DNA from 2 places in the Paenibacillus sp. J31P316 genome. Region 2 is predicted to be linked to the other one. Evidence: a T-box and tRNA genes for the amino acid it is inferred to sense, from the RefSeq annotation. Region 2 holds a T-box; the other holds one or more tRNA genes.

Region 1 (3,418 bases), on a different contig from region 2:
GCTGGACTGCGGTATCACGGCACCGCTTTCCTTATATAGGCTCGGCAAGCCGATTCGCGAAATCGATGCGCTGCTAATCAGCCATATCCATGCCGATCATATCGGGGGTATGGAAGAGCTTGCTTTTCAAATGAAATTCGTCTTCGGGCGCAGGCCGCTGCTATTCATTCCCGAACCGCTGGCTGCGCCTCTGTGGGAGAGCTCGCTCAAAGGCGGATTGCTGCAGGACGAGTGCGCTTCGCTGGACGACTATTTCGAGGTACGCCTCCTTCAGCCGGGCGTGAAGACATCGCTTCTTCCGGGTTTAGCCGTTGAACCGATCCAAACCGCCCATATTCCGAATAAAACGAGCTACTCGTATCTCTTTAACGATACATTCTTCTATTCGGCCGATTTGATCTTCAACCCTGATCTGCTGCGCCAGCTCGTCGAAGAACGCGGTGTGAAGACGATCTTTCATGATTGTCAGCTGAAACCGCCCGGTATCGTGCATACGACGCTGGCAGAGCTGCAGTCCCTTCCCTTGTCTGTTCAGGAACGGATCTGGCTCATGCACTATGATGATACGAAGCCGCAGTACGAAGGAAAAACCGGGATTATGCGATTCGTGGAACAACATGAGCGCTATCAGTTCTAGTTTGATCCGATTTGAAAATGGATGGACATGCTTTGCTCGCATCCAACGACAAGACAAAAGCCCGCTTAAATAGCGGGCTTTTATTGATATATGCATTGGCTATGGGACAGAGCTAAACGATTGTATCGCCCCTGCTAACCGCTCAGAAACGGCTAGAAGTTCGGCAGTTGATCCAAATTGTTCGAAGGGTCTCCGTCCGCATCGCCGCGGATGTAGATGTCGCCGTCTTTGCCCTTAAAGGCATTGACGCCGGCAATCGTTCCGCTCTTCACTTCCGCAAGCGCTTCTTCATAATTCAATTCCCGGCCTGACGAGGTTTTGAAGGACATCAGATCGCCGTCACCGTTTTTACGGGCTGCAACGAACGTTTCTCTGTCCGCTCCTCCCGTTTCGTCCATCGGATGATATAAGCGTGTCATTTGCGTTCCTCCTTCAAATTTGTAGATGCTCAAGTAGGATCTCTCAACGGCCCTTCTGCTATTCGCGAACGACACGCAAAAAAAACGGCTACATCCGGTAGACGCAGTAGCGCCTGGACGAGCCGTTCATTCGTACGTTATCGTTAATTCGTATTCAATAGAGGGGGCTTCTGCTGGCCGGCAGACGGTTCACCCGGTAGTTTGGGCACCAGTTCTCGCGTTTGATCCGAAGGCTCGTATACATCGCTGAATACGGACTGTTCCCGCGGATACACCGACCTGGTTACGCTGTCAAAGAGCATCGTCCCAGGAGCGGATACAGGGGCAGACGGCTCAAGTTGAGCGCAGCCCGTACAGCATATCAAGCCTATTACGACAACTAATCGTTTCTTCATGGCTACCACTCCTGATTGCGAGTAACAATCTTTGGAATAGTATACCCATCGCGAAGAATATCAAACGTTGGCGAGCTCTTCGCTCACCGCTTATCTCTCGCCTCCGGAGGCAGCTTCCGCTTCCAAACGTAGCTTTCATCATACGAGGTAGAATCCTGAATGACCATCTTTGCCACGTACACGCATACTGTACCGACAATACCGAACAGACCGATCAGCCATACCGCCAAATAGGCAGCTTCCTCCGCCACTAGACAACCCCGCCCCTCCAAGTATCGATGCTTGAGTACACCATATGCGGGCTTACGAATAATTAGAATCTTTTTTCGTAAATAGGGTTGACTTCTAAATTGAGCTTTGCTATATTATTACTTGTCGCTGCAACAAAACAACATGATCTGGTAGCTCAGCTGGGAGAGCACTATCTTGACAGGGTAGGGGTCACAGGTTCGAACCCTGTCCAGATCACCATAATTAACCATTCAACCCCTTGAGTATTCAAGGGGTTTTTTAATTGTCCATTAACCCAAAAACATAGAAAATCCTCCTCCCTCGGAATGGGAGAAGGATTTTCTATGTCTTCGTATATTACAGCACTCTGCGTGCGTGCAAGAAACGTTTGTCCCAAGAACCCTCAAGCGATGTAATGGTAACGCCAGGGTCCCCGTACGTCTGAATGACTCGATTGTTGCCAATATACAAACCGACATGCCCGACGATATCGTTGCTGCTGTATCTGCCGGGCGTATGGAAGAAGACGAGATCCCCTTTCTTCAAGTTCGATCTGGTCACATAGGTCCCTTTTGTGGACTGCGAATTGGACGAGCGGGGCAAGTCGATGCCGAAATGCCCGAAAACATGCTGCATGAAGGACGAACAATCGAATGTACGACTTTGGGCATACGGATCCGCATCGAATTTATAAGGCGTGCTCATATAGCGCTTTGCGAAGGCGATAATCTCATCGGCTTTTGCATGGCCGGCATCATCTGTATCGACTGCCTGGGCTTTGAACGGCATGCCTGGCGTACCGGCAGCAGGCGTTCTCACCGGGTCCATGTTCTTCGGCGGACCGATAACGACGGTGTCGTTCTTGTCATCCCAGGTTACTGGTGTTTGCAGCAGTTGGGATAGCGATCCAAGCTCTAAACAAAGCGACTGTCCCATCATGCGCGGCGCTTCATTTAATAGGACATGATCGTCCCCGATTTGGGCTTGTTTGGAATCCGCGGCAAATCCATACATCGGATCGCTGAAGCCCATAGCCGCCGAATGGCTGCCAGACTTCAGATCGTAACGGTAGTTAAGCAGGTCGGCAGCCCGTTCGGCAGGAATCCATACCTTCCCCTTCTCGGTCCAGTACGCAGATGGAAATGCTTGCGCATTCCCTTCGATCCGCAGCTTGACAGCGGATCCGGCGTCACTCGCCGCCGCGCCCCCGCCAGCATGCTCATTGGACGAACAGGATGCCAGCAGCATAGCCATGGCAACGAAAGTTAACTTACGCTTCATACGATCAGGTCCTCCCGAGTCTTCGTCATGTCTGTCATGGATTAGGAACGTTTTTCCATACGGACATGTAGTATGACCTGACCTCGAAACGACTATGCATGCCGCTCTCGCTAGGCAAAAATAAAAATAGATTCCCCTCTTGCAATCTCAAATCATTTCAGATATAATCATTTTTACGAGAAAGCGTAAGACCTTATATGATCTGGTAGCTCAGCTGGGAGAGCACTATCTTGACAGGGTAGGGGTCACAGGTTCGAACCCTGTCCAGATCACCATAACTCGTCTAATGAAACCTTGAGAAATCAAGGTTTTTTTTGTATGGTCCATAGGACACTCGTCACACGACACTCGATTCGGCTCTCGCAAAAACGGACAATGCCTGAAACAGGCATTGTCCGTTTTTGCGCGATGGCTATGATTTGTAGCCGGGCAGACTCACATTTTGGTTCGTTAGC
Region 2 (3,418 bases):
CGAGGCGGAAGAGGCGCGTGAAGCGCTGGCCCGCGCTGCCAGGGCAAGGGAGCAGGAATTGCTGGCTGTCGCCCAGCAGGAAATAGCGCGGCAGGAAGCTGCCCGTCAAGAGTCTGTCCGTCTAGAGGCATTCCGCCAGGAAGCATTTCTGCAAGAAGCTGCCCGTCAAGAGGAGATACGCCAAGAGGCGGCTGAAGAGGCAGAGCGCGAAGCGGCTCAAGCAGCCGAGCGCCAGCAATTCGCTCAGCCGTCTGAATCGCCGGCGTTTCAAGCGGATATTCCGCCGCCGCAGGCGTGGCAGCAAGAGCCTGTCCCGGAAGAGGCGCCTTCAATACCGTCCGCTTTCGTTCAGCAGGAAATCGAATCTCCATTCCGCTCGCCCTCCGCGCCTGAAGCGGTTCAGTCGTTCGGCGATGTGACGGTGCAGCATGATACCGATGCGGAGCGCAAACAGCTTCGCGTCGCGCTATCCGGCAAGCCGGCAGAGGATGAAGCGGCGCAGCAAGGCGCAACCAATGTCAGCTTCAGGTCGCTCCTGCAGTCCAGCAAGCGGGAGCAGGAGGCCAAAGCTGCCGCGGAGCAGCATGCGGAGCGCGAAGCCGCGCAGAGCCGCAAAACCTCCGGAGATGAGATCGAGTGGAAAAACCTGCTTCGTCCGAGCGAAGATCATGCGTTCCGCAAGATGCGCATCTGTATCGTGCAGCGCGAAGAAACGCTGGACCTTATTGCGGGCCGCTACCAGCTGCAGGCGCGGGAGATCGCGCTCTACAACCGGCTAAGCGATCAAAGCGTCAGCGAGGGCCAAGTCCTGTACATCCCTTGAATCGCTGTTCTAAAGCCTGCCAGAAGCCTCTTAGAGGCCTCTCGGCAGGCTTTTGCTATGTAATCAGGCAGGCTGACGTCCGCCTGGGATTGACGTTTGCAAATAAGAACGTGTATGATAGAAAAAATAAGGCAATAATTATGTTTATACTGACGTTGATGGGGAAGAGTGGCAGGAATACCTTCAGAGAGTGGAACCGATTGCGCTGCGAGGTTCTGCAGGAATATGCTGCGACTGGTCGCCCTGGAGTTGCTGGAATGAAGCGAAGACATTCGCGTAGTTGCGGCCGGCTGCAGCCGTTATCTGTGAATGAGTTGCCGGACGGACGGAATCGTCTGTTTCGGAACAAAGGTGGTACCGCGGAAGCCCAAACCTTTCGTCCTTTGCTATAAGGGCGATAGGTTTATTTTTTTTTCGATTTACGACGATGGGAGCATGTTGCGCCCGCTGCACGTCGAAGGGCTCATACTTACTAGCGAATCTACGCCTGTGTTGCGCGAATCCGCGCAAGAGACGGGTGAGGACATATTATGGAGGTAGGAAAACACATGTCGCAGAAACAAATCCTAACTGAAATGCCGACGACTTATGACCCGAAGGCCGCGGAAACCAAATGGTATCCTTTTTGGATGGAAGGTAAATTTTTCGAAGCGGGTAAACGGCCTTCGGCCGAAACGTATACGATCGTTATTCCGCCGCCGAACGTTACGGGCATGCTTCATATCGGTCATGCCCTCGACTTTACGCTGCAGGATATTTTGATCCGCGCTAAGCGGATGCAGGGCTATGATACGCTTTGGCTTCCGGGTACGGACCATGCCGGTATCGCGACGCAGACGAAGGTGGAGCAGAAGCTGCGTGAGGAAGGTCAGTCCCGTTACGACTTGGGGCGCGAGAAGTTCCTGGAGAAAGTGTGGGAGTGGAAAGACAGCTACGCGGCGACGATCCACGAGCAATGGGCCAAAATGGGCTTCTCGCTGGACTATTCGCGCGAACGCTTCACGCTGGACGAAGGTCTCTCCCAAGCCGTTCGCGAAGTTTTCGTACGGTTATATGAGAAAGGCTTGATTTATCGCGGCAAAAAAATCATCAACTGGGATCCGGCCGCCCGCACGGCATTGTCGGATATCGAGGTTGAGCATAAAGAAGTAAACGGCCATTTGTATCATCTGCAGTATCCGCTGAAGAACGGCTCGGGATTCATTACGGTCGCGACCACGCGTCCGGAAACGATGCTCGGCGATACGGCCGTTGCGGTTCATCCGGAAGACGAGCGCTACAAGCATCTCATCGGCGAGATGATCGTCCTGCCGATTATCGGCCGGGAAATTCCGATCATCGCGGATGAGTACGTCGAGAAGGAGTTCGGTTCCGGCGCGGTCAAAATCACGCCGGCGCATGACCCGAACGACTTCGAGGTCGGTCTGCGCCACAGCCTGCCGCAAATCGTCGTCATGGACGAGAGCGGCACGATGAACGAAGAAGCGGGTCCGTACAATGGCATGGACCGCGCGGACTGCCGGAAACGCATCGTCGCCGATATGCAAGCCAGCGGCGTATGCATCAAAATCGAGGACCATGTTCATCAAGTCGGCCACAGCGAACGCAGCGGCGCGGTCGTTGAGCCGTATCTGTCGACGCAATGGTTCGTCGATATGAAGCCTCTCGCCGACGCCGCGATTGACGCGCAGAAGAACGGGAAGGGCGTTAATTTCGTTCCGGACCGCTTCGACAAAACGTATTTGCAGTGGATCGAGAACGTTCGCGACTGGTGTATTTCCCGTCAACTCTGGTGGGGGCACCGCATTCCGGCTTGGTATTGCGACGCCTGCGGAGCAATGCACGTCGCGCGCGAGGATCAATCGGCCTGCTCCGCCTGCGGAAGCGAATCGCTCCGCCAAGACGAAGACGTGCTTGATACCTGGTTCAGCTCGGGACTGTGGCCGTTCTCCACGCTCGGCTGGCCGGAAGAGACGGAAGATCTGAAGCGCTTCTACCCGACGAACGTACTCGTTACGGGCTACGATATCATTTACTTCTGGGTTGCCCGGATGATCTTCACGGCCATCGAATTCACGGATGAAATTCCGTTCAAGGATGTCCTTATGCATGGTCTCGTCCGCGACGAGAACGGCAAGAAAATGTCCAAATCGCTCGGCAACGGCGTCGATCCGCTCGAGGTGATCGAGAAATACGGCGCCGATGCGATGCGCTATATGATTTCGACGAGCAGCACGCCGGGTCAGGATCTTCGCTTCCGCTGGGAACGCGTCGAGCAGGCTCGCAACTTCGCGAATAAAATTTGGAACGCATCCCGGTTCGCGCTGATGAACCTGGAAGGCGTGACGGCGGCCGATATTGACATCAACGTGAACCTCGGTACCGCGGACCGTTGGATTCTGCATCGCTTGAACGCAGCGGTTGCAGATACGACGCGTTTGATCGACAGCTATGATTTCGGCGAGACGGGCCGCGTCCTGTACAATTTCATATGGGATGACCTGTGCGACTGGTACATCGAGTTCGCGAAGCTGAACTTGAACGGTCAGGATGCCGAGGCGAAACGCGCGACGCAATCCGTGCTTGCTTACGTGC

The links. A T-box is a leader RNA that pairs with one kind of tRNA and senses whether it is charged. The one in region 2 lies ahead of AC0YNU_RS04055 (valine--tRNA ligase), so its partner is inferred to be a tRNA-Val.
Region 1: it encodes a tRNA-Val, which carries the amino acid that the T-box ahead of AC0YNU_RS04055 (valine--tRNA ligase) is inferred to sense. The anticodon was not compared.

The regions. Positions count from the first base shown of each region.
Region 1 covers NZ_JBWDNI010000002.1:1,085,277-1,088,694, forward strand. The annotation lists gene AC0YNU_RS10470 (MBL fold metallo-hydrolase) at 1-637, shown strand, start outside; gene AC0YNU_RS10475 (DUF3892 domain-containing protein) at 790-1,056, opposite strand; gene AC0YNU_RS10480 (hypothetical protein) at 1,535-1,702, opposite strand; tRNA gene AC0YNU_RS10485 (tRNA-Val) at 1,847-1,922, shown strand; gene AC0YNU_RS10490 (C40 family peptidase) at 2,040-2,963, opposite strand; tRNA gene AC0YNU_RS10495 (tRNA-Val) at 3,163-3,238, shown strand; gene AC0YNU_RS10500 (hypothetical protein) at 3,376-3,418, opposite strand, start outside.
Region 2 covers NZ_JBWDNI010000001.1:934,388-937,805, reverse strand. The annotation lists gene AC0YNU_RS04060 (LysM peptidoglycan-binding domain-containing protein) at 1-823, shown strand, start outside; T-box leader at 970-1,210, shown strand; gene AC0YNU_RS04055 (valine--tRNA ligase) at 1,372-3,418, shown strand, end outside.